3 regions of the Actinomadura sp. NPDC048032 genome follow, and region 1 is predicted to be linked to each of the others. Evidence: predicted binding sites of a transcription regulator. Region 1 holds the regulator's gene; each other region holds the start of a gene.
What was found. The regulator HrcA, encoded in region 1, represses chaperone genes, less so after heat shock. The targets are predictions, from matches to a motif close to TTGGCACTCTCNNNNNGAGAGTGCCAA.
Positions count from the first base shown of each region.

Region 2: groL (chaperonin GroEL) is a predicted target of HrcA. The motif match lies at 2,970-2,996, and genes of this name have one in related genera.
Region 3: groES (co-chaperone GroES) is a predicted target of HrcA. The motif match lies at 3,326-3,352, and genes of this name have one in related genera.

Region 1 covers NZ_JBEZJP010000021.1:19,495-30,551, reverse strand. The annotation lists gene AB0C69_RS05335 (SigE family RNA polymerase sigma factor) at 1-264, shown strand, start outside; gene AB0C69_RS05330 (hypothetical protein) at 261-941, shown strand; gene AB0C69_RS05325 (16S rRNA (uracil(1498)-N(3))-methyltransferase) at 957-1,688, opposite strand; gene dnaJ (molecular chaperone DnaJ) at 1,795-2,928, opposite strand; gene hrcA (heat-inducible transcriptional repressor HrcA) at 2,929-3,939, opposite strand; gene AB0C69_RS05310 (DUF3097 domain-containing protein) at 4,144-4,956, shown strand; gene hemW (radical SAM family heme chaperone HemW) at 4,978-6,186, opposite strand; gene AB0C69_RS05300 (hypothetical protein) at 6,230-6,670, opposite strand; gene AB0C69_RS05295 (hypothetical protein) at 6,841-7,725, shown strand; gene AB0C69_RS05290 (hypothetical protein) at 7,851-9,221, shown strand; gene AB0C69_RS05285 (DUF4870 domain-containing protein) at 9,380-9,913, shown strand; gene lepA (translation elongation factor 4) at 9,917-11,057, opposite strand, start outside.
Region 2 covers NZ_JBEZJP010000060.1:16,499-27,555, reverse strand. The annotation lists partial or broken gene AB0C69_RS11470 (hypothetical protein) at 1-146, opposite strand, end outside; gene AB0C69_RS11465 (phospholipid scramblase-related protein) at 209-799, opposite strand; gene groL (chaperonin GroEL) at 1,210-2,838, opposite strand; gene AB0C69_RS11455 (hypothetical protein) at 3,753-3,989, opposite strand; gene AB0C69_RS11450 (hypothetical protein) at 4,305-4,760, opposite strand; gene AB0C69_RS11445 (MoaD/ThiS family protein) at 5,058-5,336, opposite strand; gene thrC (threonine synthase) at 5,352-6,596, opposite strand; SAM riboswitch class I at 6,613-6,753, opposite strand; gene AB0C69_RS11435 (cation diffusion facilitator family transporter) at 6,848-7,783, opposite strand; gene AB0C69_RS11430 (trehalose-6-phosphate synthase) at 7,904-9,397, shown strand; gene AB0C69_RS11425 (sulfotransferase) at 9,462-10,487, opposite strand; gene AB0C69_RS11420 (RNA polymerase sigma factor) at 10,574-11,057, opposite strand, start outside.
Region 3 covers NZ_JBEZJP010000415.1:481-7,065, reverse strand. The annotation lists partial or broken gene AB0C69_RS34855 (hypothetical protein) at 1-251, opposite strand, end outside; gene AB0C69_RS34850 (sigma-70 family RNA polymerase sigma factor) at 248-892, opposite strand; gene groL (chaperonin GroEL) at 1,179-2,807, opposite strand; gene groES (co-chaperone GroES) at 2,893-3,204, opposite strand; gene AB0C69_RS34835 (SAM-dependent methyltransferase) at 3,482-4,717, shown strand; gene AB0C69_RS34830 (hypothetical protein) at 5,382-6,585, shown strand, end outside.

The DNA of each region.
Region 1 (11,057 bases):
GTCGTCGAGAAGTACGCCCCCAAGGGCCTGCCCGACGCGCCGAGCGCGGAAGCCGGCGCCATCGGAGAGCTGGAGCGCTCGGCGGTGATCGACGCGCTCTCCCGGCTCCCCGCCCGCCAGCGGGAGGCGCTCGTCCTTCGCTACTACGCCGATCTGTCCGAAGCGGAGATCGCCAACGCGATGGGCATCTCCCGCGGCGCCGTGAAGAGTCATACGGCGCGCGGCATGACCGCGCTACGCAACGTCCTGGAGCAGTTCTCATGACCACCGACCCCCACGACGAGCACGGCGAGATCCTCCGCCGCGCCCTGCACGCGGAGGCGGACTCGGTCAACCCCGCGGGCGACGGCCTGGAGCGCATCCAGGCCCGTATCGCCGACGGCCGGCGCCGCCGGACCGGCCTCGGACGGTTCGGCCCGGCGCGTTTCGGGTTCGACCGGTTCACCGTGAACTGGGCGCGCCCCCTCCTCGCCGTGGCCGCGGCCGTGCTGATCGCCGGGCTCGGCGTGACGGCGCCGCAGACGATCGACATGATCCAGCAGTCGGTCGGCAGCAACAGCCCGTCCGGCGACGGGGGCGACGACACCGCCGGGGACCGCACCGGCCCGGGGATCGACCCCGAGTTCCCCGTCCCGTCCTCGCCGGGCGCCAGCACGTCGGGAGAGCCGAGCACCCCGCAGACGCCGAGCACCAGTTCCTCGCCGGGGCTGTCGTCGTGCCGCATCCCCTCGCCGGGGGCCTCGGCCGGCTCGACCGCCACGCCGACGCCGGCGACCACGCCGTGCCCGAGCGAGACCCCGACGCAGGCGCCCCCCACGACGCCGGCCCCGCCCACGTCCACGACGCCCCCGCCGCCGAGCAAGCCCACCGAGCAGCCGACGCCGTCCGAGACGAGCGAGCCCGCGGTGACGACCGAGCAGAACCCCGCCACCACCCCGTGACGGCGCCCGCCGGCGCTACCAGCGGCCGGTGGCGGCCAGCAGCACGCTGGCCGCCGCGACTCCCGCGGTCGAGGTGCGCAGGACGGTCGGGCCGAGCCGAGCCGGACGCCCGCCCGCCGCGGCGAAGCGCTCCAGCTCGTCCTCGCTGATCCCGCCCTCGGGGCCGACCACGAGGACGATGTCGCCCCGCTCGGGCGGCTCCACGGCGCTCAGCGGCGCCTCGGCCTCCTCGTGCAGGACCAGGGCGAGGGACGCGCCGGCGATCCGCTCGGCGACGTCCTCGGTGGACTCCAGCTCCGCCACCTCGGGCAGGCGGCCGCGGCGCGCCTGCTTGCCGGCCTCGCGGGCGGTCGCGCGCCAGCGTCCGAGGGCCTTGTCGCGCCGCTCCGGGCGCCAGCGGGTGACGCACCGGGACGCCGACCACGGGACGATCTCGTCGACGCCGACCTCGGTCATGGTCTCGACCGCGAGCTCGCCCCTGTCGCCCTTCGGGAGGGCCTGGACGACCACGAGGCGGGGCGCGGGCGGGGGCTCCCGGTGCCGGGCCAGCACGTCCAGCGTGAGGGACGCCCGGTCGGCCTCGGTGACGACGCATTCGGCCAGCAGGCCCTCGCCGTCGGTCAGGTCGACCCGCTCCCCCGGCCGCAGCCGCCGCACGGCCGCCGCGTGCCGGCCCTCGGGCCCGTCGAGCAGGACGCGGTCGCGTTCCAGCTCGGCGGTTCCGGCGAGAAAGACCGGCGGGCTCATCCGGGCCGTCCGGGGGAACCGGGGCTCCGGCGGGCGTCGCTCATCGCTGCCACCCTGCTCCTCAATCGCCGCGGCGGCCTTCCTCGTAGGCCGCCGCCACCGCGCTTCAGTGCTGGTTGAAGACGTCCTTGAGACGGGAGAACACGCCGCGCTGCCCGGGGGCGAACCTGCCGGGCGGGCGCTCCTCGCCGCGCAGCACCGCGAGCCGCCGCAGCAGCTCCTCCTGCTCCTCGTCGAGCCTGTTCGGCGTCTCCACGTTGACGTGGATCATCAGATCGCCGCGGCCGCTCTCGTTGAGGTGCCGGACGCCCCGGTTGTAGAGCGTGATGACCTGGCCCGACTGCGTTCCGGGCTTGATGTCGACGCTCTCGGCGGCGTCCAGCGTCTCGATCGTGACGCTGGTCCCGAGCGCCGCCGCCGTCATCGGGATCTCGACCGTGCAGTGCAGGTCGTCGCCCTCCCGCTCGAAGATCGGGTGCGGCTTCTCCACGATCTCCAGGAACAGGTCGCCGGGCGGGCCGCCGCCCGGGCCGATCTCGCCCTCGCCGGCGAGCTGGATGTGGATGCCGTTCTCCACGCCGGCCGGGATCTTGACCTTGACGGTGCGCCGGGTGCGGACCCGGCCGTCGCCGGAGCACTCGGTGCACGGGTTGCGGATCACCGAGCCGAAGCCGCCGCACGCCGGGCACGGCCGGGCCGTCATGACCTGGCCGAGGAACGAGCGCTGGACCTGCTGCACCTCGCCGCGGCCGTGGCACGTCTCGCACGTCTCCGGGTGGGTGCCGGGCGCGCAGCCCGACCCCTCGCAGGTCGTGCAGGCGACCGCCGTGTCGATGGACAGCTCGCGGGTGGTGCCGAACGCGGTCTCGGCGAGGTCGAGCTCGACCCGCAGCGTCGCGTTGCGGCCGCGCCGGGCGCGCGACCGCGGGCCCCGCGAGGTCGCGGTGCCGAAGAAGGCGTCCATGATGTCGCTGAACGGGAACCCGGCGCCGCCGAACCCGCCGGCCCCGGCCCCGCCCGCGGACGCGAACGGGTCCGCGCCGAGGTCGTACATCTCGCGCTTCTTGGGGTCGGAGAGCACCTCGTAGGCCTGGGTGATCTCCTTGAACCGCTCCTGGGTCTCCGGATCCGGGTTGACGTCCGGGTGGAGTTCCCGCGCGAGCCGGCGGTAGGCCTTCTTGACCTCGTCGGCGCTGGCGTCCCGCCGGACGCCCAGGGTCGCGTAGTAGTCGTTCGCCACTTACGACCCCGCCAGGATCTGTCCCACGTAGCGTGCCACTGCCCGTACCGCTCCCATCGTGCTGGGGTAATCCATGCGTGTCGGCCCGAGCACTCCCAGCCGGGCCAGAGTGAGGTCGCCCACCCCGTAGTCGGCGGCGACGACCGAGGTCGACTTGAGCCCCAGGTCGGGGTTCTCGGTGCCGATCCGCACCGTAACTGTAGAGGAGTCGCCGGTCTCGCCGAGCAGCCGCATGAGGACCACCTGCTCCTCCAGCGCCACCAGCACCTCCCGCAGGCTCTGCGAGAAGTCCACGGCGGCGAGGTTGGCCGCCCCGGCGAAAACGATCTTCTCCTCGTGCTTCTCGACGAGCGTCTCCAGCAGGACCGATAGGACCGCCGCCGCCACCGGCCGCTCGTCCGGGCCCACCTTGTCGGGCAGGTCCGCCACGGCCGCCGGGACCTCGCCGAAGCCGAGCCCGTCCAGGCACGTGTTGAGCAACGCCCGCAGGTGGCCGATCGATTCCTCGGAGATCTGCCCGGTCTCGATGACCCGCTGCTCGACCCGGCCGGTGTTGGTGATCAGGACGAGCAGCAGCCGCCCCTCCGCCACCGGGACCAGCTCCACGTGCCGGACCGCCGAGCGGGTCAGCGACGGGTACTGCACCACCGCGACCTGCCGGGTCAGCTGCGCGAGCAGCCGCACCGTCCGGCCGACGACGTCGTCGAGGTCGTAGGCCCCCGACAGGAACGTCTCGATCGCGCGGCGCTCGGCGACCGACAGCGGCTTGATCGTGGACAGCCGGTCGACGAACAGCCGGTAGCCCTTGTCGGTGGGGACGCGCCCGGCGCTGGTGTGGGGCTGGGCGATGTAGCCCTGCTCCTCCAGCACCGCCATGTCGTTGCGGATGGTCGCGGGCGACACCCCGAGGTTGTGCCGGTCGGCCAGCGCCTTGGATCCCACCGGCTCGTTGGTGGAGACGTAGTCCTCGACGATGGCGCGCAGGACCGCTAGTTTCCGGTCGTCCAGCACGATGTCACCTCCTTCGTCCGGCCGGTCCGTGCCACTGGCACTCCTTGCTTTCGAGTGCCAAGTCTACGGCCCGGACGGCTCGACTGGAGCGCCCCCGCACTCTCCGCATGGCTGCGTGATCCTATCCGGCCGGGAAACCGCCGCCACGCCGAAGAACGCGGGGCGGCGCCGCACGGGCGTCCCGCCCGGTTAATGTGCGGATCTGTGCGGAGTAAGAACTACGGAAACGACGTGCTGGGCGGCGACTGGCGGCGGCCCCGCAAAGGCCAGATCCCGGAGGTCCCCGCCGAGCCCGGCCTGGTCGCCGAGGATCCCGACAGCGGATTCTGCGGCGCCGTGGTCGGCTGCGACAAGTTCGGCGTCACCCTGGAGGACCGGTTCGGCAAGCGCCGGGTCTTCCCGCTGACCAGGTCCGGGTTCCTCATCGACGGGAAACCGGTCACCCTCGTCCGGCCCGCCGCCGCGCCCGCGGGCCCGGCGCGGTCGGCCTCCGGATCGATCGCCGTCCGGGGCCTGCGGGCGCAGGTCGCCAAGGAGAGCCGCATCTATGTGGAGGGCCTCCACGACGCCGAACTGGTCGAGAAGATCTGGGGCCACGACCTGCGCGTCGAGGGCGTCGTCGTCGAGTACCTCGAAGGCGTGGACGACCTGCCCGCCATCGTCGAGGAGTTCGCCCCCGAGGAGGGACGGCGCCTCGGCGTCCTGGTCGACCACCTCGTGGACGGGTCCAAGGAGTCGCGGATCGCCGCCCGGGTCACCTCGCCGCACGTCCTCGTGACCGGCCACCCCTTCATCGACATCTGGGAGGCCGTCAAGCCCGCGGCCGTCGGCATCCGCGCCTGGCCCCGCATCCCCCGCGGCGTCCCCTGGAAGGAGGGCGTGATCGCCGAACTCGGCTGGGGCGACGACACGGGCGCCGCCTGGAAACGCATCCTCGGCTCCGTGAACGCCTACACCGACCTGGAGCCCGCCCTCCTCGGCCGCGTGGAGGAACTCATCGACTTCGTGACCGCCTAGCCCAGGGCCCCCTGGGGGAGGTCAGGTGAGGGCTCGGACCACGGCGTCGGCCAGAAGGCGGCCCTTGAGGGTGAGGACGGCTCGGCCCTGCTCGTAGGGGGCGGGCTCGACCAGGCCGTCGGCTATCGCTCTGCGGGCGGCGCCGTCGTCCAGGAGGTGGGCGGGGCAGCCCTGGGCGAGGCGCAGTTCGAGCATGACGCGTTCGATGTGCCGGTCCTCGTCGGTGAGGATCTCCCTGGCGTGGGCGGGCGTGGTGCCCTCGGCGAGGCGGGCGGCGTAGGCGGCGGGGTGCTTGACGTTCCACCAGCGGGTGCCGCCGACGTGGCTGTGGGCGCCCGGGCCGACGCCCCACCAGTCGGCGCCCGTCCAGTAGAGCATGTTGTGCCGGCATGCGGCGCGCGGGTCGGCGGCCCAGTTGGAGATCTCGTACCAGTGCAGGCCGTTGCCGCTGAGCAGCTCGTCGGCGATCAGGTAGCGGTCGGCCATGGCGTCGTCGTCGGGAGCGGTCAGTTCGCCGCGCCGCACCTGCGCCGCCAGGCGGGTGCCCTCCTCGACGATGAGCGCGTAGGCGGACACGTGGTCGGGCTCCGCCGCCAGGGCCGCCTCCAGGGAGCCCCTCCAGTCGTCGTCGGTCTCCCCTGGCGTCCCGTAGATGAGGTCGAGGTTGATGTGCTCGAAACCCGCCTTGCGCGTCCACTCGACGACCTGCGGGACGCGTCCGGGCGTGTGCGCGCGTTCCAGGACGGCCAGGACGTGCTCGCGCGCGCTCTGCATGCCGTAGGAGACGCGTGTGAAGCCGGCTTCGCGGAGTCCGGCGACGTACGCCTCGTCCACCGACTCCGGATTGGCCTCGGTGGTGACCTCCGCGCCCGGGGCGAGCCCGAACTCGGCGTCGATGGCGGAAAGGACGCGGCCCAGGTCGTCCGGCGGGAGCAGGGTCGGCGTGCCGCCGCCCACGAAGACGGTCTCCACGGGGAGGTCCACGTCGCCGAGCACTCGCCGGGCCATGCGGACCTCGCGGATCGCGGTGTCGGCGTAGGAGTCGCGGCTCGCCCCTGGGCCGAGCTCCGTCGCCGTGTACGTGTTGAAGTCGCAGTACCCGCACCGGGTCACGCAGAAGGGCACGTGCACGTAGAAGGCGAACGGGCGCTTTCCGAGGCCGTCCAGGGCGTCGCCGGGCAGCGCACCGTCGGCCGGCACGGGATCTCCGTCAGGGAGCGTCGAGGGCACCTGTCCAGTCTGCCCCGCTCCGCCGCCTGCTTCGACCGGGCGGTCAGGCGTCCCCGAGCTTGTCGCGGAGCCAGTCGGGGATGTGCTCGGCCGCGCGGGGGAAGCGGTCGAGGTCCTGGACGTACGCGGACGGGGCCAGCGGCGGGGTGAAGTCGGGCTCGCCGTCGTAGTCGAACTCGGCGCTGAAGTGGCCGGAGCGCTCGACCTGGAGGCGCGCGGTGAACCAGGCGCCCTTGTCGGCCCGGTACATGACGCGGCGCAACTCGTCCATCTTCCCGACGGCCTGGCCCGGGGGCAGGGCCGTGCGGCGCCCGCCGCCCGGGCCCTCGACCTCGAAGGAGGCGCTGTCGATGCCGACCGTCGCGCGGAACTCGAAGTCGAGCCGCTGCCAGCCCGCGGGGGCGGCCGAACGCAGCGCGCGCACGGCGCCGTTCACCGTCTCCCGCTCCTTCTCGGAACGCAGAACCTGGTCGGGGTGGGTCACGCTGCCTCCGCGAGGTCGGCCGGGTTCGGTTGATCAAGGCGCCGTACCCGTCCGACCGTACCGCCATCGGCGCCCATGCCAAGCAGCCGCCGCCGTGTCGCGGCCGACCGGCGCGACTTGCGTCGCCGACCGCCTGAGGAGCCGCAACGAATACGGATAAGGTCGTCGGGATGCGAAATGAGGGTGCGACCGGCCGGGGACGCGTTCCCGCCCGGGTGCTGCTGCGCGGCGAGCCGGACGGCTGGCACTGGGTGCTGGTGGACGACGCGGGCGCCGAGCGGCGCTCGGACTTCGCCGGCGCGGGGACGCGCTGGTCCCCGCGCGGCCGCTCCGACCCGGAACCGGCGTGGTGGCGCCGCCGGCTCGCCGAGACGGCCGACGGCCTGCGGGAGGCGGTCGCCGAGCGGCTGACCGACGCGACGTTCCGCGAGTTCGGCGCCGAGGCCGCGGTGACCTGGTTCGCGGTGGCCGAGCCCGTCGAGTGGGAGGGCATCGTCACCCTCCGGGAGGCCGATCCGGCACGGTTCCCCGGCCGCGTGCCGCCGTTCGTGGTCACGCTGGAGCCGGGGCGCGGGGCGCTGCTGCCGGACGCGAGCCTGCTGTTCTCCACCCGCGCCGCGGACGCCTGGACGACCCTCGCCGCGATCGCCGAGCGGTGCGGCACCCTCCCGCCGAAGTCGTCGTTCCTGTGCGGGTGGGCCGGGCACCGCAGCGTCCGGGTGGGGCGCGGGACGCTGGCGCTGTCCACCGGGCGGGGCGACGACGGCGTCGAGCGGCTCGCGCAGATCTGCGGGACGCGGACGTCCGGCTGGAGCGGCAACCCCGAGATGCGGTTCCGGCTCGACGGCGTCGACCTGCTCGACGAGCCCGCCGGCGACGTCGTCGCGCTGCTGCGGGAGCTCGGCCACGAGATCGCCCGGCGCGGCCGCTCGGTCCACCTGGCGGCCTGCGGGCTCACCCTCCACGCGCCCGACGGGGCGGACGAGGCGGAGCGGTTCACCGGCGTGTCCCTGGGGGTGCCCGCGGGGCTGTCGCCGCTGTGGGCCGGTTCCTGACCCGCGCGACTCCCCGGCGCACACGGAGCCGTCACCCACGGGGGACCTCGCCGTCACCCGAACGCAACCGCGGCCGCCTAGGTTCCCCGATCATGAGAAGCCGCGCGCGCCATGCAGTGCTCGCCGTGACCGGCGCAGCCCTCGCCGGCGCTCCCCTCGCCCTCACCGCCCCCGCCCACGCCGCCGGACCGCCCGGCACGATCAACGTCCACCGCGGCGGCCCCGCCCGGTCGCTGCCGTTCACCGCCCGCCGGGACGGGGAGGCGGTGATCTCCTTCACCGCGTCCGCCCCGGGCGTCTCCTGGGCTCGCCGGGGCGCCGAGTCGGCCGTCGTGTCGATCGCCGTCGACGGGCGCCATGTGACCGACCTCGTCGTCCCCTCGTCCGACCCGGTCCCCCGCAGCCTCGGGCTCGGGCACGTCGGGAAGGGGCGCCACAAGGTGACACTGCGGTTCGCCAAGGGCAGCGCGCCCGCCGCACGGCGCGTCACCCTCCGGCGGCCCGCGGTCGGCATGCCGGAGGCGGAGGCGCTCGCCCTGCGCCACGCGCCCGTCGTCGTCGGGCGGACCGGCTGGCCGTTCGGCGACCCCTACCAGAACGCGACCACCGACACCCCCCTTCTCGCGTGGCACGAGACCCGTCCCGCCGCCGCCCCCGGCCACAAGATCATCGAGTACTCGGTGGTGTGGAGCAACGAGGACGGCGGCACCGACACGCCCGCGCTGATGGCCCGCTGGGGCCGGACGACCGACATCGAGTGGATCTACCGGGTCGAGGTCGACGCGTCCGGCCGGCGCGTGGACGGCACCGCCGTCTACCAGGCGCCGATGCACCTGACCCTGAAGTTCACGGGCCGCTACGAAGGCGACCATCCCGTCCTGCAGACCTGCACCCAGAACAACAACATGTGCGACGTGATCTCGCCGGACCCGCCGCTGCGCTTCCTGCTCGACGCCGGCGGCACGCGCCCGGACGGCCGGGCCCGCGAGGCCGTCATGGACCGCGAGCCGTGGACCTACCGGATCGCCGCGCAGGAGATGGTCCGCGAGAAGAAGATCGAGAACCCGTCCGATCCGGCGACGCGCGAGGTCGGCGACCAGCGGACGTACCTGTTCGTGGAGTTCGCCAAGACGACGGGCGCCGCGACCGGGCCGGGGTCGGTCCCGGGCGTCGCGCTCGGGGTGCGCCTGAAGGCCGACCCGTCCCGGCTCTACCGCTCCGACCACGACGAGCCGACCTGGTCGATCGACCGTGACGGCGCCGTCGCCACCACCGTCGAGCTGCCGGAGGGGACCGCGGTCTCCGGCATCGCGAGCATCGAGGCCCTCCGCCGTCCCACCGGAACCGGGGACAACGGCGCGCCGGCCACCGTGACGTCCATCAACCGCGGGTTCTTCCTGGACGGCTCGTTCCTGCCGCAGCCCTCGTCGGTCGCGTGGAAGGGCTCGGTCACGCTCACGCAGGCGGCCCCGTCCGCCGTCCTCTGGCGGCCCTGACACCGCACCGGGCGTCCCCGGACGTCCCCCGGGCGGGCCCGTGGCACGAATCGGCCACGGCCCGCCCGTTCGCGGGAACCCAGGCGAACTTCACGCACGTCCAAGGAGTCATACACTTCGCCAATAGCTCTCATAGCGAACCGGAGAGGACGTCCGCCATGGCCTACGGGCACCCCCCGTCGCCCGGCCAGGGACAGCAGCCCCAGTGGCAGCAGCAGCAGGCCCCCTGGCAGCAGCCCGGAAACGCCTGGCAGCAGCCGCAGCAACCCCAGGGCGGCATGGGCTGGCAGCAGCAGCCGCCTCAGGGCGGGAACGATTTCCAGGGCGGGAGCAACACCGCCCAGATGCCCGGCGACTTCGGCCCCGTCACCGACGACGAGAGGACGTGGTCGCTGATGGCGTACGTGGGCCAGTTCCTCGTCGGCGTGATCGCCCCGGCCGTCGTCTACCTCGGCAAGGCCCGCTCGCCGTTCGTGCGCAGGCACGCCGCGCAGGGCCTCAACATGGGCATCGCGGCCATCGCCGTGTGGTTCGTCTTCGGCCTGCTGTCGCTGGTCGCCGACTTCCTCATCTGGGTGCCGCTGCTCTTCACGGCCGTGGAGATGGTCTTCCTGGTGTACGCGGGCAGGGCCGCCAACCGCGGCGAGTTCCGGCGCGTCCCGGCCGCGGTGGCCTGGCCCCTGCTGAAGTAGCGGCTACTTCTTGCCCTTGTCGGCGTCGCCGCCCTCTCGACCGGGGGCGGCGACGAAGGCCTCCTGCGGGACGTCCACCCGCCCGATGGTCTTCATCCGCTTCTTGCCCTCCTTCTGCTTCTCCAGCAGCTTGCGCTTGCGGGAGATGTCGCCGCCGTAGCACTTGGCGAGGACGTCCTTGCGGATGGCGCGGATGTTCTCGCGGGCGATGATGCGCGCCCCGACCGCGGCCTGGATCGGCACCTCGTACTGCTGCCGCGGGATCAGCTCCTTGAGCTTGGCCGTCATCATCAGGCCGTACTCGCGGGACTTGTCCTTGTGCACGATCTGGCTGAAGGCGTCCACCGACTCGCCCTGCAGCAGGATGTCGACCTTCACCAGGTCGGACTCCTGCTCGCCGCTGGGCTCGTAGTCGAGCGAGGCGTACCCGCGCGTCTTCGACTTCAGCTGGTCGAAGAAGTCGAAGATGATCTCGGCGAGCGGGAGCGTGTAGCGGATCTCGACGCGGTCCTCCGACAGGTAGTCCATGCCGAGCAGCACGCCGCGGCGGCCCTGGCACAGCTCCATGATCGCGCCGATGTGGTCGGACGGGGACAGCACCGTCGCCTTCACCACCGGCTCGTACACCGTGCCGATCTTGCCCTCGGGGAACTCGCTGGGGTTGGTGACGACGTGCTCCGTCCCGTCCTCCATCACGACCCGGTACACCACGTTCGGCGCGGTCGAGATCAGCGACAGGTCGAACTCGCGCTCCAGCCGCTCACGGACGATCTCCATGTGCAGCAGCCCGAGGAAGCCGCAGCGGAACCCGAACCCGAGCGCAGCGGACGTCTCGGGCTCGTAGACCAGCGCGGCGTCGTTCAGCCGCAGCTTGTCGAGCGCGTCGCGCAGCTCGGGGTACTGGTCGCCGTCGACCGGGTACAGGCCGGAGAACACCATCGGCTTCGGGTCGCGGTAGCCGCCGAGCGCCTGGGCGGCCTGCCGGGACGCGCCGGTCACGGTGTCGCCGACGCGCGCCTGCCGGACGTCCTTCACCCCGGTGATCAGGTAGCCGACCTCGCCGACGCCGAGGCCCTGCACGGGCTTGGGCTCCGGGGAGATCACGCCGACCTCCAGGGTCTCGTGCGCGGCCCCGGTCGACATC
Region 2 (11,057 bases), on a different contig from region 1:
CGGCCCTCGTCCTCACCGCAGAAGGCGGCGTCGCCCCAGCCGCCGAGGGCCGAGAAGAGCCAGAGGACGGCCAGCGCGCAGTTCGCGATCGTCGGAATCGCCGGCGAGATCCGCCAGCCGTTCGGGCGCCCGGACATGGCCTGCACGACCGGAACGTACCTCGCCTGGCGGGAGCCGGGAACCCCTCCGTGGGGCGGCCTCCGGTCCGTCAGGTGATCTCTTTGGCCTCGTGCAGGTTCATGTCCATGACGATGGCCGTCATGACCGCCATCGTCCGCAGCGGTTCCCGGACGGGATCGGCGATCTCCACCGCGTACTTGTCGGCGGTCGTGAGCAGGTGGGTGGCGAGGCCCGCCCACTTCTTGCGGACGTGCGCCACCTTGCCGCCGTCGGCGTCCTTCACCTCGAAGTTGTTGCGCGGCACGTCGACCTCGACCGTGCCGATGAGCGTCCCGTCGTCGTCGTAGACGACGTAGCGGCGGCCGACCCTCTCGGTGACGAAGGAGCCGACGCGCTCTCCGTCCGGCCGGAGGATCTCGGTGTACTCCCGGCCGCTCTGCTTGTCCACGACGTACAGGGGGTCGCCGTCGGGCGTCGTCAGCAGGACGGCTCGGGCGTCGAGGTTCGACTTGCCGGGGAACAGTCCGCGCATGACCGCGGCGTTGCCCTTGTCGTCGGTCGGCGCCGCGATGGCGAGGACGGTCCCGCCTTCGTCCAGCACCTTGTACCGCGACTTGGCCAACGGTCCCCTGCGAGGCTGTTCGACCCTGAGCACCGGGGAGCTGAACACTTCGCTCACGTGTTCTCCTGCCTCGTCGGCCGCATCGGCGACCGCCTCACTGTTCACTTCGCCTGCGCCCGCGTCCTCGGCGGCACGCCCTCCAACCGGCGATCCTGCCAAGCGCCGGGCCCGCAGGGGAAGCACTTTGCGCGCCCGTCTCCGCCCGGCGGAATCGCCGCGCCCGCGCCCGGCTCACTGACCTGCACCGCCGTGGCCCGGGGTGCCCGTCCGAGAAACATTCTTCTTTCGGCCCGGCGTCCCCTGAGCATCCCCACGGACATCTCCGGCGCCCTACGAGCTTCCACAGAGCGTCGTCCTGCCCGAACCAGGGCTTCGACCCGCACCGGCCCTCGCGGACGCGGAAAGGGGCGGTTCCCGAAGGAACCGCCCCTTTCACATGCACTCGGAAGTGCGAACCGCGGACTCGCTCAGAAGTCCATGCCGCCGGCGTCGGGCATGCCGCCCGCCGGGGCCGGGTTCTTCTCGGGCTTCTCGGCGATGACGGCCTCGGTGGTGAGGAACAGCGCGGCGATCGACGAGGCGTTCTGCAGCGCGGACCGGGTCACCTTGGCCGGGTCGAGGATCCCCGACTCGAACATGTTGACGTACTCGCCGGTGGCGGCGTTCAGGCCCTCGCCCGGGGTCAGGTTGCGGACCCGCTCCACCACGACGCCGCCCTCAAGGCCGGCGTTGACGGCGATCTGCTTCAGCGGCTCCTCGAGAGCGCGCTTGACGATGTTCGCACCGGTGGCCTCGTCGCCCGCCAGCTCCAGCTTGTCGAACGCCTTGGTGCCGGCCTGCAGCAGCGCCACGCCGCCACCGGGGACGATGCCCTCCTCGACCGCGGCCTTGGCGTTGCGGACGGCGTCCTCGATGCGGTGCTTGCGCTCCTTGAGCTCGACCTCCGTCGCGGCGCCGGCCTTGATGACCGCGACACCGCCCGCGAGCTTGGCCAGGCGCTCCTGGAGCTTCTCGCGGTCGTAGTCGGAGTCGGTGTTGTCGATCTCGGTGCGGATCTGGTTGACCCGGCCCGCGATCTCGTTGGCGTCACCGGCGCCGTCCACGATGGTGGTCTCGTCCTTGGTGATGACGACCTTGCGGGCGCGGCCCAGCATCTCGGTCGTGGTGTTCTCCAGCTTGAGACCCACGTCCTCGCTGATGACCTGGCCGCCGGTCAGCGTGGCGATGTCGCCCAGCATGGCCTTGCGGCGGTCGCCGAAGCCCGGCGCCTTCACAGCCACGGACTTGAAGATGCCGCGGATCTTGTTGACGACCAGGGTGGCCAGGGCCTCGCCCTCGACGTCCTCCGCGATGATCAGCAGCGGCTTGCCGGACTGCATGACGCCCTCGAGGACGGGCAGCAGGTCCTTGTTGGCCGACGCCTTGCCCTGAACGATCAGGATGTACGGGTCCTCGAGGACCGCCTCCATCCGCTCGGGGTCGGTCACGAAGTAGTGCGAGATGTAGCCCTTGTCGAAGCGCATCCCCTCGGTCAGCTCGAGCTCCAGACCGAAGGTCTGGCTCTCCTCGACCGTGATGACGCCTTCCTTGCCGACCTTGTCCATCGCCTCGGCGATCATCTCGCCGATCTGCGGGTCGCCCGCGGAGATGGACGCCGTGGAGGCGATCTGCTCCTTGGTCTCCACGTCCTTGGCGAGCTTGGACAGCTCCTCGCTCACCCGCTCGACGGCGGCCTCGATGCCGCGCTTGAGCGACATCGGGTTCGCGCCGGCGGCCACGTTGCGCAGACCCTCGCGCACCAGCGCCTGGGCCAGCACGGTGGCGGTGGTGGTGCCGTCACCCGCGACGTCGTCGGTCTTCTTCGCTACTTCCTTGACGAGCTCCGCGCCGATCTTCTCCCACGGGTCCTCGAGCTCGATCTCCTTGGCGATCGACACACCGTCGTTGGTGATCGTGGGAGCGCCCCACTTCTTCTCCAGCACGACGTTGCGGCCCTTGGGACCAAGGGTCACCTTCACGGCGTCGGCGAGCTGGTTCATGCCGCGCTCGAGACCGCGGCGGGCCTCCTCGTCGAACGCGATCATCTTTGCAGCCATAGGCTCCAGTCCTCCCGGAACAAGGTGGCTTAGACGGATCGAGCCGACGCCCGCGACGGACGGCCCCGCCGACGACTTCCATTCCGCCGCCGGCCTGAGGCCTCATCGCCCCGACCCATGACTGTGTGAAGTTGTCACTCTCCACATCAGAGTGCCAATGCTTGTTTAGCACTCTACCCTGTCGAGTGCAAGCGCCACACATCACCGCCGCACGCGTCGCGCCGACCCGCTCGGAAGCGCTCTGACCTGCGCCGGAGGGTCACGTCAGCGCTGCCGACCGGCAGGAGGCGTCCGTCCGAAGAGCGGCCGAACCATCGTCTCGCCATGCGCGGCTCACCTCCCCGTAACGCTTTCGTTCTGCCTTGAGCAGGTGCCGCCCGAGCGCGGGGAGCGCCGGTCGTTCAGACGCCGGCCGTCCGGCTGCGCGCACGGGCGAGATCACCCTCGGTCGCGCCATCCGCCACTCCGACGGCGCCGCCGGCTTCGACGAGATCGAGTCCCTACCGGGCTTCCCTGGGCCTCGCCGGGCTGACCCCGCGGCTGCTCGACCCGGCGACCGCAGCGCGCCGCGCGGACCGGCACCTCGCCTGAGAGGGGGTGCCGTCGCGGCCACCCGTGCCGCGTGCCATTGCACCGGCGGCGGCCCGTGCCGCTGTTTTTCGCGGTTTTTTCGTCACGGACCGTTGGTGCCGGTTCTGTCGGTGCGACAACGTTTGCGGCGGCCCGGTGCACCGGGAATCACCACGGCCCGTTAGGGCCGCTTTCATGGAGTATGGCGAATGGTGAGGATGTTCTTTCAGTCCCGGGCAAAGGGCCGCCGCAAACGGGTCCGGACATTGGGCGGCCGCTCCGGCGTCGATGGTGACCGGGCCGGAGCGGCCGTGGTGCTTCGGTGTCCTGCTAGGAACCGCGGTTCACCGCTTGGTGGACTCCTGCTCGGGGCCCTCGACCGCGTTGATCACGGTGTTGTGCTTCCCGCCGTGGATGTGGCTGGTGATGGGCCCGGTCATCGTCGCGCTGTTGCCGGCGTAGACGTTCGAGCGGGGCGATCCGCTGAGGTTCGTGAAGATCGCGTCGCCCGAGCCGTTCTCGATGTTGGCGACGTCGCCGTTCTGGCCGACGATCGCCTTCTCGGCCGCGTGGACGTGCACCGGCCCGGGGCGGCCCCCCGTGGTGGCCAGCCGCTGTCCGGCCTGCGGAGCGTTGGCGTCGGCCTGCTGCTCCGGCGCGGCCTGCTGGGCCTCCTGCTGCGGGGCGGCCTGCTCGGCGCCCTGCTCCGGCGCGGCCTGCTGCGCGTCCTGCTGCGGAGCCGCCTGCTCCGCCTCCTGCTGCGGAGCCGCCTGCTGCTCGCCCTGCTGCTGAGCGGCCTGCTGCGCGTCCTGCTGCGGAGCGGCCTGCTCGGCGTTCTGCTGCGGGGCGGCCTGCTGCTCACCCTGCTGCGGAGCCGCCTGCTGCGCCTCCTGCTGCTAAGCGGCCTGCTGCTGCGGAGCGGCCTGCTCGGCGCCCTGCTCCGGCGCGGCCTGCAGCGACTCCTGCTGCGGGGCGGCCTGCTGAGGAGCCGCCTGCTGCTCGGCGGCCTGGTGCTCGGCCGCCTTGGCGAGCGCGACCTTGGTGGCCTCCTGCTCGGAGCCCTCGACGCCGGTGACGGCCGTGTTGTGCTTCCCGCCGTGGAGCTTCGTGGTGATGTCACCGGTCTTCACCGGCTTGTTCCCGATCACCGGCGCGGCCTTGGGCGACTTGGTGATGTCGGTGTAGATCAGGTCGCCCGGACCCTTCTCACTGATGTACGTGGGGCCGTTGTGCCCCACGTACGCCTTCTCCACCGCGTAGAAGTTGATGTCGGCCATGGCCGAGGGAGCCGCGAGGACGGCCGCTCCCATCGTTATGCCGGTCACGGCCATCGTGCGCAAAATGCGCTTCATGCCTTTCCTCACTCTCGTATGCCGTTCGGCGCCCCAGGGAGCGCCACTCCGGGTTCAATCTTCCAGGACGCGGCCAGCGAGAAACCCAAGTGACGGAGAGGCGGTGATCAAGATCAAAGCCGTGAAACTGGCGCTCGCTAAAACTTGTTCCATGCGCGTTTGGCCGGACGGGAAGAACAGTTGCCCAATCCAGCATCCACCGGGCAATCGCGTTCCGGAGAAGGGGGAATCGGCCAGATGTGAAAGGAAAAGCCCCGGCACGGTGGACGTGCCGGGGCCTCGCGGACGAGACGGACGTCAGCCGCCCGCCACCGCGGGGATGATGGAGATCTGGGCGCCCTCGGGCGTCGGGGTGTCGAGCCCCTCGGCGAAACGGACGTCCTCGTCCCCGACGTAGACGTTCACGAAACGGCGGATCTTGCCCGCGTCGTCCAGGATGCGGGCGGAGATGCCGGAGTAGCTGGCCTCGAGGTCGGCGACGACCGCGCGCAGGGTCGCGCCCTCGGCCTTCACCTCGGACTCGCCACCGGTGTAGGTCCGCAGGATCGTCGGGATACGGACGGACACGCTGCTCATGCTGCTCCTTCGTTCTCAGGCGAGGCCCGCGGCGCGGAACGCCTCCAGGGACGGGGCGATGTTCGCCGACGGCGCGACGACCGGGGCGACGGCGTCCAGGGTCTTCAGGCCGTCCCCGGAGTTGATGATCACGGTCTCGGCGCCCGGGTCGAGGGCGCCGGCCTCGACGAGCTTGCGCAGCGTCGCGACGGTGACGCCGCCGGCCGTCTCACCGAAGATCCCCTCGGTGCGGGCCAGGAGCCGGATCCCCTCGACGACCTGCTCGTCGGTGACGTCCTCGACGGCGCCGCCGGTGCGGCGGGCCACGTCCAGGACGTAGGGGCCGTCGGCCGGGTTGCCGATGGCGAGGGACTTGGCGATCGTGTCGGGCTTCACCGGGCGGACGACGTCGTGGCCCGCCTTGAACGCGGCGGCGACCGGGTCGCACCCGGAGGCCTGGGCGCCGAAGACGCGGTACGGCTTCTCCTCCACCAGGCCCAGCTTGATGAGCTCCTGGAACGCCTTGTCGATCTTGGTGAGCTGGGAGCCGGACGCGACCGGCACGACGACCTGGTCGGGCAGCCGCCAGCCGAGCTGCTCGGCGATCTCGTAGCCGAGCGTCTTGGAGCCCTCGGCGTAGTAGGGGCGGACGTTGACGTTGACGAACGCCCAGTCGTCCTGCTCGCCCGCGATCTCGGACGCGAGCCGGTTGACGTCGTCGTAGTTGCCGTCGACCGTCACGAACGTCCCGCCGTACACGGCCGTCGTGATGATCTTCTGGGACTCCAGGTTCGACGGGACGAACACCGCGCTGCGGATCCCGGCGCGGGCCGCCGCGGCGGCGACGGCGTTGGCGAGGTTCCCGGTGGACGGGCAGGCCAGCACCTTGAACCCCAGCTCGCGGGCGGCGGCGAGCGCCACGGCCACGACGCGGTCCTTGAACGAGTGGGTCGGGTTGCCGCTGTCGTCCTTCACCCACAGGCTCTGCAGGCCGAGGCTCTCCGCGAGGTTGTCGGCGCGGACGAGGCGGGTCAGGCCCGGCTCGGTGTTCGGGGTGTCGGCGACGTTGGACGGGACGGGCAGCAGCCCGCGGTAGCGCCAGATGTTGCGCGGCCCGGACTCGATGGACTCCCGGGTGACGCCGTCGAAGTCGTAGGCGATCTCCAGGGGGCCGAAACACTCTTCACAGGCGTAGTAGGGCCCGAGGTCGCGGGACGAGCCGCATTCGCGGCAGACGAGAGCGGTAGCCGGTCCGAGGTCTGTGGCAGGCGTGAGTGCCATGAGGGCGAGGCCTTTCTCCCCATCTTCCCTGCGCCACCTTGGTCGCAGGCCGGAGTTGGCACCATCTCCCGGCCGGCCTCGCAGGATCGCGACGCGCCGCAGCCAGGTGGTTGCCGGGGCTTCGCAGGGCCGGTCCCTCCACCCCTCTGGATGAGCGTTATGAAGTTGTCGATCTACGAGCTTTGAACTCGTATGCGTGACTTTACATGAACTGACCGGATGCCAGACAGGCGGGTCCAGCGATTGAGACGTTACCCGGCGGGTGTCTTGATCACCCGTTGGGTCGGGTCGAGGAACACGTGCCGGACGGTCGGGACGCGCTCGCGGAGCCGCCGGTCGATCTCGCCGGCGACGTCCTCGGCCTCGTCGGCGCTGATGTCGTCGGAGAAGTGCACCTTCGCGGCGACGAGGATCTGCTCGGGGCCGAAGTGCATGGTGAGCAGTTCGTCCACGCCGGTCACGCCGGGCGCGCCGCAGATCTCGGCGCGGATCTCGCGCTGCTCGGCGGGGTCGGCCGCCTGGCCGATGAGCAGGCCCATGCTCTCCCGGCCGATCGAGAAGGCGAGGACGACCAGGAGGATCCCGATGAGGACGGACGCGAGCCCGTCCCAGAACTCCGACCCGGTGATCTGGCGCATCACGAGGCCGCCGGCGGCGAGCGCGAGGCCGATCATCGCCGCGGTGTCCTCGAACAGCGCGGTCTTGAACGTCACGTCGGGCGACTTGCGGACATGCTCGACCAGGTCGCGGTCGCTGTCGCGCGTCTCCTTCTTGGCCTGGTAGAAGGCGCGGATCCAGGACGTCCCCTCCAGGACCGCGCCGAGGCCGAGGACGGCGTAGGCGAGCCACACCGTCGTCCCGCCGCCGCCGTGACCGGTCATGGTCAGGATGCCCTCGAAGATCGAGAATCCGGCGCCGGCCACGAAGATGCCGAACGCGGCGAGCAGCGACCACACGTACCGCTCGTTGCCGTATCCGAAGGGGTGGCGCCGGTCGGGGGGCCGCTCGCTGCGCCGGAGCGAGGTGTAGAGGAAGCCCTGGTTGAGGGTGTCCGCCACCGAGTGCGCGCTCTCCGCGAGCATGGCGCTGGACCCGGCCAGCAGGCCGGCGAACAGCTTCGTGATCGCGAGGATGAGGTTCGCGGCACCGGCGACGAGCACGGTTTTCGTCGTCTCGGACTTGCTCATGGCCGCCGGATACCCCCTGGGCGGATGACTAATCGGGCGGAACGGACACAAGGGCGGGCGATGCCGGCCACCTCGCGGGTCACTTTGATGCGCCTCGGCCGCAACTGAGACCCTTCCCGTATGAGCCAAGTGCTGGTGGCCTCGAACCGGGGTCCGGTGTCGTTCTCGCTGTCGGACGACGGCGGGCTCACCATGCGGCGCGGGGGCGGCGGTCTCGTGTCGGGCCTCGCCGCCGTGACGGGCGCCCCGCGCGACCCCGGCCCGCCGCGTCCGGCCGAGACGGCGCGGGAGCCGTCCTCCACGGGAGCGGACGTGCTCTGGGTGTGCGCGAGCCTCGGCGAGGCCGACCGCACGGCGTCGCGCCGTTCCCCGGACGGCCGCCTCGACCTCGCCGGGTACGAGACCGGCGGGGCGGCGGTGCGCATGCTCGACATCCCGGCGGCCACGTTCGACCGCGCCTACAACGGCGTCGCCAACTCGACGCTGTGGTTCGTCCACCACCTGTTGTACGACACGCCGCGCAGCCCGCACTTCGACGCCCGCGCCCGGCGGGACTGGCAGTCCTACGAGGCGTACAACGCGGCCTTCGCGGACGCCCTCGCACGCGACGCCGCCCAGGGCGCGAAGGCGGCGATCCAGGACTACCACCTGTCGCTCGCTCCGCGGATGCTGCGCGACCGGCGCCCCGACCTGAAGATCGTGCACTTCTCCCACACGCCCTGGGCGCCGCCGGAGTACTTCCGGCTGCTCCCGGACGACATCGGCGCGCAGGTCCTTCTCGGCATCCTGGGCGCCGACCACGCCGGCTTCCTCACGGAGCGGTGGGCGTCGGCCTTCCTCGACTGCTGCGAGCTGCTACCGGGCGCGCGCGTCGACCGCGTGGCCCACACGGTCTCCTGCTCGGGCCACACCACGCGCGTGGGTGTGCACGGTCTCGGCGTGGACGGGGCGGCGCTGCGCAGGCGCGCCGCCGAACCGGACGTCGTCGAGAGGGCCCGCGCGCTGCGCGAGCAGGTGGGCGACCGCCGGCTCATCGTGCGGATCGACCGGACGGAGCTGTCCAAGAACATCGTGCGCGGGCTCGCCGCGTACCGGGAGATGCTCGTCAACCATCCCGAGTGGCGGGGACGCGTCGTGCACCTCGCGTTCGCCTACCCGTCCCGCTACGACCTGCCCGAGTACCGGGAGTACACCGCGGCCGTCCAGCGCATGGCCGGGCAGATCACCGACGAGTTCGGCACCGCCGACTGGGACCCGCTGATCCTCCAGGTGAACGACGACTACCCGCGTTCCCTCGCCGCCTACGGCCTGGCCGACGTCCTGCTCGTCAACCCGATCCGGGACGGGATGAACCTGGTCGCCAAGGAGGGGCCCGTCCTGTCGCGGCACGGCTGCGCGCTCGTGCTGTCGCGAGAGGCGGGCGCGGCGGCGGAGCTGTCCGAGGACGCGCTGGTGGTCAATCCCTACGACGTCTCGCAGACGGCCGAGGCCCTGCGCCAGGCCCTGCTGATGCCGCGCGCCCGGCGGGCCGAGCGCTGCGCCCGCCTCGCCGACGCCGCGACCGCCCTGCCCCCGCAGCGCTGGTTCGCCGACCAGCTCGCCGCGCTGGACTAGCTCCCCGCGGAATGGGAGCGGCGTGCTGCTCTGCGGGCGTCAGGGCAACACGCCGCGGGTCCGGTCAGGGGGCGCTGCCGGCGGACTGCTCGGCGGTGAGGAGGCATTCGACGGGGTTCGGCTCGTGGTGCTGCCTCCACCGCTCGCGCAGCGCGGCCTTGCTCTGCGCCATGCGCCGGTGGGCGGCGGTGCGGGTGAAGCGGGCGAGCAGGGCCGCGGACGGCTTCGGCAGGCCGCTCGGCTCGTAGCCGTACTCGGCGAGACGCTCGCCGAACGCGGCCTCGGCCAGGCTGATCTCCCACGCGTCGAGGCGCTCGGCCCATGATCCGACGCGGTCGGTCGTGACGGCGTCGCGGGTCCGGCCTTGCCACTTCCTGGTGGACGGGACGATCCGCTTCGCCAGCCCCTCCGGGTGGGTCATCTCGGGGTCGAAGTCCTCGCCGAGGAAGCCGCAGAGCCGGGTCAGCTCGTCGGCGGGGTCGGCGACGAGCCGCTCGTACTGCAGCTCGTAGTAGGAGTCGGGGCCGAGGCGCTCGGCGAGCCGGCGGCCGCGGTCGATCGTCTCCCGCCAGGCGGACACGGCGTGGTGGATGTCGGCGTCGAACCAGGGCATCTCCATCAGCGACGCGACGCAGTCCCGGCCGTCCCGGACAAGATGGACGAACTGGGCGTCGGGAAACATCCGCAACAGTGTGCCGACGTGCTGGGAGTAGCTCGGGCGCTTGTCGCCCCAGCGCGGTTTGCCGTGCAGGCGGGCGTAGGCGCGGAAGACGATGCCGACCGCCGAGCCGAGCGTCGGAGGCCCGTCGGCGATCTCCTCCACGAGCCCGTCGGCGTCCATGCCGAGCGCCCGCACCTTGGTGGCGCGTTCTCCGACGATCCACTCCGCGAGCATCCGCCTGTTCTTGCTGTCCCGGAGGTCACCGTAGTCGCACCTCGCCGCATAGGCGGGCAGGACGAACCGGGTCTCCGCCGGGATCGCGATGCGGGCGTGCGAGTGGAGCATCAGGCGCAGCAGCGTCGTGCCCGAGCGAGGACAGCCGAAGATGAAGATCGGACGATCGCGGCGGAGGGCCGGTCCTGGTGGCATGCACCGCATGCTGGTGCAGAAGCCCAGTTCAGAACCCGGCTTCTGCACCCACTGTTACGGTCCGATGACCCACCCTTGACCGGCGGTCAGGTGTAGGACTCGCCGAGCGTCTGCCTCACCTGCTTGCGCGCCTCGTGGATGCGGGACTTGACCGTGCCGAGCGGGAGCTTGAGCTGCTCGGCGATCTCCGCGTACTCCAGCTGCGAGACGTCCCGCAGCACCAGGGCCTGGATGAGGTCGGGCTTGCGGGCCTCCAGGTCCTCCATGGCGTCGAGGATGTCGACCCGGGAACCCGCGATGACGCTCGTCCGGCGCGGGTCGGGACGCTGCTGGGGAAGCTCGCCCGCCTGCTCGACCGAACGCCGCTTCAGCGAACGGTAGGTGGAGCGGGCGGAGTTGGCGACGACGACGTGCAGCCAGGTGCTGAAACGCGACCGGCCCTCGAACCGGTGGATGTTCCGGGCGACCTGGAGCAGCGCGTCCTGGCACGCCTCCTCGGCGTCCTGTCGGCAGGGCAGGAACCGGGAGCTGTGCCGCAGCACGTCCGGCTCGATCTTGCGGAGGAGCTCG
Region 3 (6,585 bases), on a different contig from region 1:
TCCTGCGGGACGGCGGGGCGGGCTTCGGCCCGGGCCTCGCCGGGGCTCTCACCAGGAGCGGCGGAACCGGCAGCGCCCCGGGCCGCCAGCGACTCGAAGAGCGCGTCGGTCCGCCGGACCGCGGAAAGGTCCACGGGCGGGACGGCAGGCGGACGGGACCGCGGCGCCTGCGCCGGGGCGTCGCCGCGGCGGGCGGGGTCGTCCGGATCCGGGGCGCCCCGCAGGCCGGTGAGGGGGCCGCGCTCCGTCAAGCGATCGACTCCTCTCTGGCCATCGCGCGCAGCCGGGCCAGGGCCCGGTGCTGCGCGACCCGTACCGCCCCCGCGGACATGCCCAGCACATTACCGGTCTCCTCCGCCGACAGGCCCGCGACGACCCGCAGCAGCACCAGCTCGCGCTGGTGCTCGGGCAGCCGGGTGAGCAGGTCGCGGGCGCGCTGCGCCTCGATGTAGCGGACCACCGTCTCCTCGGGGCCCGGGCGGTCGTCCGGACCGTCCGGCAGGTCCTCGGTGGGGACGGCGGCGCGGACCGCGCTGCGCAGCGCGTCCGCGATCTTGTGCGCGGCGATGCCGAAGACGAAGGACGCGAACGGCCGGCCCATGTCCCGGTAGCGGGGCAGGGCCGACAGGACGGCGATGCAGACCTCCTGCGCCACGTCGTCGGCGATGTGGTACTGCCCGGAGACCCGGCCGAGCCGGGCCCGGCAGTACCGGACGATCATGGGCCGCACCTCGGCGATGAGGACCTCGATGGCGCCCGGGTCGCCCTGCACGGCGAGATGGGTCAGCTCCCTGAGGTCGCCGTCGCCCGCGTCGGCGGCGCGCAGCGCCCGCGCCGAACGGGGGGCGGGAGGGGCGGGCCCGTTCGAGGGGTCGGCAGCACGCGCGGCCATGGTTCCGGCGAAGCTTCCCTCGGTCACGTCAAGCATGATGCCCAGCACCCCCGGGCGTGTCTCCACTGTCGTCTACAACGGAATGGTCACAGTGCGGGAGCGAACCTGGAGTTATCACGCGTCGTGGTCATCGCGCTGCCGGGCGTGGCGGACTTCTGCGGGCGAAGACGCGCTTTCTCCGGCGGCGGGACGGCCACCCGGCCGTGACGCGGCGAGGCCCCCGCCCGGACGGACGGGGGCCTCGCCTACGCTCCCCGGACGGGACGAGCCCGCCGGTCGGCCGATCTCAGTGGCCGTGACCGTGGCCGTGGCCGTGGCCGCCGCCGGCGGCCTCGTCGGCCTCCTCCGGCTTGTCGACCACGAGCGCCTCGGTGGTGAGGAGCATGCCCGCGATGGAGGCGGCGTTGGTGACCGCCGAGCGGGTGACCTTCACCGGGTCGATGACGCCCTGGGCGATCAGGTCGCCGTACTCGCCGGTGGCGGCGTTGTAGCCGTGCCCGGCCTGCAGCGCCTCCACCTTGGAGACGACGACGTAGCCCTCCTGGCCGGCGTTCTCGGAGATCCAGCGCAGCGGCTCGGGCAGCGCGCGGCGGACCGCCTCGGCGCCGGTCGCCTCGTCGCCGGACAGGCCGAGGGCGCCGAAGCCCTCCTTGGCGACGTGCACCAGGGCGCTGCCGCCGCCGGAGACGATGCCCTCCTCGATCGCCGCGCGGGTCGCCGAGATGGCGTCCTCCAGGCGGTGCTTCTTCTCCTTCAGCTCCACCTCGGTGGCGGCGCCGACGCGCAGCACGCAGACGCCGCCGGCCAGCTTGGCCAGGCGCTCCTGCAGCTTCTCGCGGTCCCAGTCGGAGTCGCTGTTCTCGATCTCCACCTTGATCTGGTTGATCCGGGCGGTGACCTCGTCCGCCGAGCCCTCGCCGTCGACGATGGTGGTGGCGTCCTTGGTGACGGTGATCCGGCGAGCGCGGCCGAGGTCCTCCAGCCCGATCGAGTCGAGCTTGAGGCCGATCGCCTCGCTGACGACCTGGCCGCCGGTCAGGGTGGCCATGTCGCCGAGCATCGCCTTGCGGCGGTCGCCGAAGCCGGGCGCCTTGACCGCGACGGACAGGAAGGTGCCGCGGATCTTGTTGGCGACGAGCAGCGCCAGCGCCTCGCCCTCGACGTCCTCGGCCACCACGAGCAGCGGCTTCTTGGTCTGGGCGACCTTCTCGGCCAGCGGCAGGAACTCCTGCACGTTGGAGATCTTGCCGTCCACGATCAGCACGTAGGCGTCCTCCAGGACGGCCTCCATGCGCTCGTGGTCGGTGACCATGTGCGGCGACAGGTAGCCCTTGTCGAACTGGAGACCTTCGGTGAACTCCAGTTCGAGGCCCATCGTGTGGGCCTCCTCGACGGTGATGACGCCGTCCTTGCCGACCTTCTCGAACGCCTCGGCGATCAGCTCGCCGATCTGCGGGTCCTGCGCGGAGATGGTCGCGACGTGCGCGATCTCGCCCTTCTCCTCGACCTCGCGGGCCGACTTCAGCAGCTGGTCGGAGACGTACTGGGCGGCCGCGTCGATGCCCCGCTTGAGGGCGAGCGGCGAGGCGCCGGCCGCCACGTTGCGGGTCCCTTCGCGGACCAGCGCCTGCGCGAGGACGGTCGCCGTGGTGGTGCCGTCGCCCGCGATGTCGTTGGTCTTGGTCGCCACTTCCTTGGCGAGCTGGGCCCCGAGGTTCTCGTAGGGGTCCTCCAGCTCCACCTCGCGGGCGATGGTGACGCCGTCGTTGGTGATCGTCGGCGCGCCGAACTTCTTGTCGATGACGACGTTGCGGCCGCGCGGGCCGATCGTCACCTTGACGGCGTCCGCGAGAGCGTTGACGCCGCGCTCAAGAGCCCGGCGAGCGTCCTCCTCGAACTCCAGGATCTTCGCCATGCGGATACTCCTCTTTCACGCGATCCGCCCCGGCGGGCCGCCCGAAGGCGGCGCCGACCGGGGCGGGTGCATCACGTCTCGGTGATTACTTCTCGATGACCGCGAGCACGTCGCGGGCCGAGAGGACGAGGTACTCCTCGCCGTTGTACTTGACCTCGGTGCCGCCGTACTTGCTGTAGAGCACGACCTCGCCGACCTTGACGTCGACGGGGACGCGCTCGCCCTTGTCGTCGACGCGACCCGGGCCAACGGCAAGGACGGTGCCCTCCTGGGGCTTCTCCTTGGCGGTGTCCGGAATCACCAGGCCCGACGCGGTGGTGGTCTCGGCCTCAAGCGGCTGGACGACGATGCGGTCCTCAAGCGGCTTGAGAACAACCTTGGTGGCGGTCGTCACGATCTGACCTCCCCTTCGATTGGTCCTCGGCCGGCCACGGATGACCGACCAGCACATGTGACAGAAGAGGCGACCCTGGACCGGCCTGCCGTCGCGGGTGCCAGACCGACCTTCGTCGCTGTATTTGGCACTCTACCCTTGAGAGTGCCAGTCGTGAGACTATTCCGTGCCCGGTACCCCGTCAACACGGACACGGGCCCGCCCGGCGACCGTCTCCAGAGGTTCACCCGCGGCCGCCGTCCGGTCTCCGCCGTCCGGCTCGGCCGCTAACTTCCACCCTATGGACATCGCGTCGTTCCGGGCCCTGAGCACCCCCTCCGGCCAGGCGCTCCTGAGGGAGACGGCCGAGGCGGACGTGAGCGAGGACGGCCTGCTCGCCACGGCGTCCCGCCTGCGGGAGCGGCACGATCCCGCGCTCGTGGCCGCCGCGCTGACGCAGGTCCGGTTGAGGAAGCGGGCATGGGCCAAGTTCGGGGCGGACGCCGACCGCATGTACTTCACGCAGGCGGGGCTTGAGCAGTCGACGCGCGCGAGCGTGGCGGCCTACCGTGCCGGAAGGTTCGCGGACCTGCCGCCCGGCGCGCGCGTGCTGGAGCTCGGATGCGGGATAGGCGCCGACCTCATCGCCCGAGCGCGCGCGGGCCTGGCCGGGGACGGCGTGGAACTGGACCCGCTGACCGCCGAGGTGGCCCGCGCCAACCTGGCCGTCTTCGGGCTCGACGGTCTCGCCTCCGTCCGGGTCGGGGACGCCACCGAGGAGGACCCGTCCGGGTTCGACGCGGTCTTCGCCGATCCTGGGCGGCGCACGGCGCGGGGCCGTGTCTTCGATCCCCGTTCGTATGAGCCGCCGCTCGACGTCGTCCTGGCCATGGCCGGCCAGGTGCCCGCGGCCTGCGTGAAGGTCGCGCCCGGCATCCCGCATGAGGCCGTGCCGGACGACGCAGAGGCCGAGTGGATCTCGGTAGGGGGTGAGGTCAAGGAAGCAGCCCTGTGGCTGGGCAGGCTGGCCGGGGAGGCGGGTCGACGGGCCACTCTCCTCGCGTCCGACACCCATCTCTCGGGAACAGAGCCCCAGGTGTGGACCATGACCCCCCAAGGGCTCGGCGACCCGGACGTACGCGCGTGGGGCCGTTACCTGTACGAGCCTGATGGCGCCGTGATCCGGGCCCACTTGGTCGGCGAAGTCGCGGAACTGGTCGGGGGCGGCTTGGCGGACCCCCACATCGCGTACGTCACCTCCGACGAGCTGCGCCCGACGCCCTTCGCCTCCGCCTACGAGGTGGAGGACGTGATGGCGTTCTCCGTGAAGCGGCTGCGCGCCGAACTGCGCCGCCGCGAGATCGGCGTGCTGACCGTCAAGAAGCGCGGTTCCGCCGTCGACGTCGACCGGCTCCGCCGCGACCTCGGCTTCGGCGGGCGCCGCGCGGGCCGCGGCGCCAAGGAGCTGACCCTCGTGGTGACGCGCGTGGGGCGCGATCCCGTCGCCCTGCTGGCGCACCCCGTCGCGGGGGCCTGACCGGCCGGTCGCCGGGGCCTGACCCGCCCGGGACGGGCTCCGCCCGGCAACCCTGCCCAAAGATCTCCCACTGGGCGGCGCAACACCAAGGGGGACCAGGCGACGCGCCATGGCGGTGCAAATCATCGATGCTTTCCGGCATTGCGCGCACCAGGGATAGCGGCTGCCCGGCAAGGGCACGGCGCGGCGCGGGAATCGGCGCGCCGAGATCAACGGGCGCGAAAAACACCAAGGCAGGTTCACCGGCCGGGACGCCCGTCCCCCTAAAGCCCTCCCGAAAAGGCCCGGAACCCGCCCCTCGCAATCACTCCCGACGCCTGCGCGTCGGGCGGGTGTGGCCGTCCCCGGGGTTCGGGAACTGCCGATGTTGGACGAGATGTACGGACAGAACGGCACCCGGAACGCCGGACCCGTCCCGCGCCGCCCGCCACCGCCCACCCCACCTATCCCCCCAACAAGGACAATATGCCTGAAGTGGTAAAAGCAGCCATGCATTCGGCGATATCTCGCTATCCCGTCTAGTCGGATAACAGGCGCATTCCGCAGAACTCGCAATCTTCTCTGCTACCCGTTTTGGCCGCGCTCTACACGCACTACAGTGGCCACTCCAGAGATTCATTTGCCGTGCGTCATTTCGTCGCGCCGGCACACGAAGGAGCATCGGGTGGAAACGAATCACAACTTCCTGCAGACGGGGGGTCAACCGGTCTCGGATCGGATGCGGGAGTTGCTCGCCCGTGCGGCGCAGGACCACGTCTACGAACAGCGTTCACAGGGTCAGGTCCTCGACGAGATCCGCCAGCGCCTGGAAGGCATGGAGTGGCTTCTCCGCGAGGTCCGGGAGCGCGAGCTCAGCGGGCTGACCGGACAGATCGAGAGCGTCCGCGGGCAGGTCGACGACCTGTCCGGCAAGCCCCCTGAGTGGGCCGAGGGCCTGGCCGAGCACATCGAGGCGTTCGGCGAGCGGGTCAAGCCCGTCGCCGAGCTGCCCGCGCTGTGGGCCGACGTCGGCGTGGTGGCCGAGAACGTCGACGAGGGCCTGACCCGCATCCAGGCCGTCCTCGACTCCGCGCAGCAGATCACCGACGCCACGCAGCAGGCGTCGCAGCGCATGGACGAGATGACCAAGCGGCTGGACAAGCTCCAGGGCAGCATGGAGGCCGCGTCCGTCCGCTTCAACCGGCTCGACAAGTCGCTCGCGGAGCTCGGCCACCGGTCCGAGCGGCTCGAACACTCCGTCAACGGGGTCACCTCACGGGTCGACCAGGCGCTCGGCGAGATGGCCGAGCGCATGGAGCAGGGTCTTGAGGCGGTCAACGGCCGGGTCGAGGGCGTCGGCGGCCGCCTCGACGGGCTCGACGGGCGGCTGGACGGCGTCGACGGGCGCCTCGAAGGGGTCTCGGGCAAGCTGGGCGGGCTGGACGGCCGGTTCGAGAGCGTCGACGGGCGGCTCGACGGGCTCGGCGAGCGGATCAACCGGCTGCCCGCCACGCTGGAGATCGCCGAGGTGCACCGGCTGCTGGCCGAGATCGCGCGGCGCCCGGCGGCCGAGTACGGCGACCGGTTCGACGCGCTGGAGAAGCACCTCGCCGAGGCCGTCGACCCGCTGATCGAGGAGCTGCGCGCCCGGCCCGACCGCGACGAGGTCAAGGCCACCATGTCGCAGATCGCCGAGACCGCCTACAGCGACGTCGCCAAGCGCATGGACGAGTTCTCCCGCAGGTTCGAGGACGTGCACGACGACGTCCGCAAGCGCATCGAGAACATCCACGAGGAGGTCGCCAAGCGGGTCGACAGCGCGCTGGAGGAGTTCACCACCCAGGTCGACATCGTCTCCCGCCGCGTCGAGTCCGTGCACGCCGACGTCG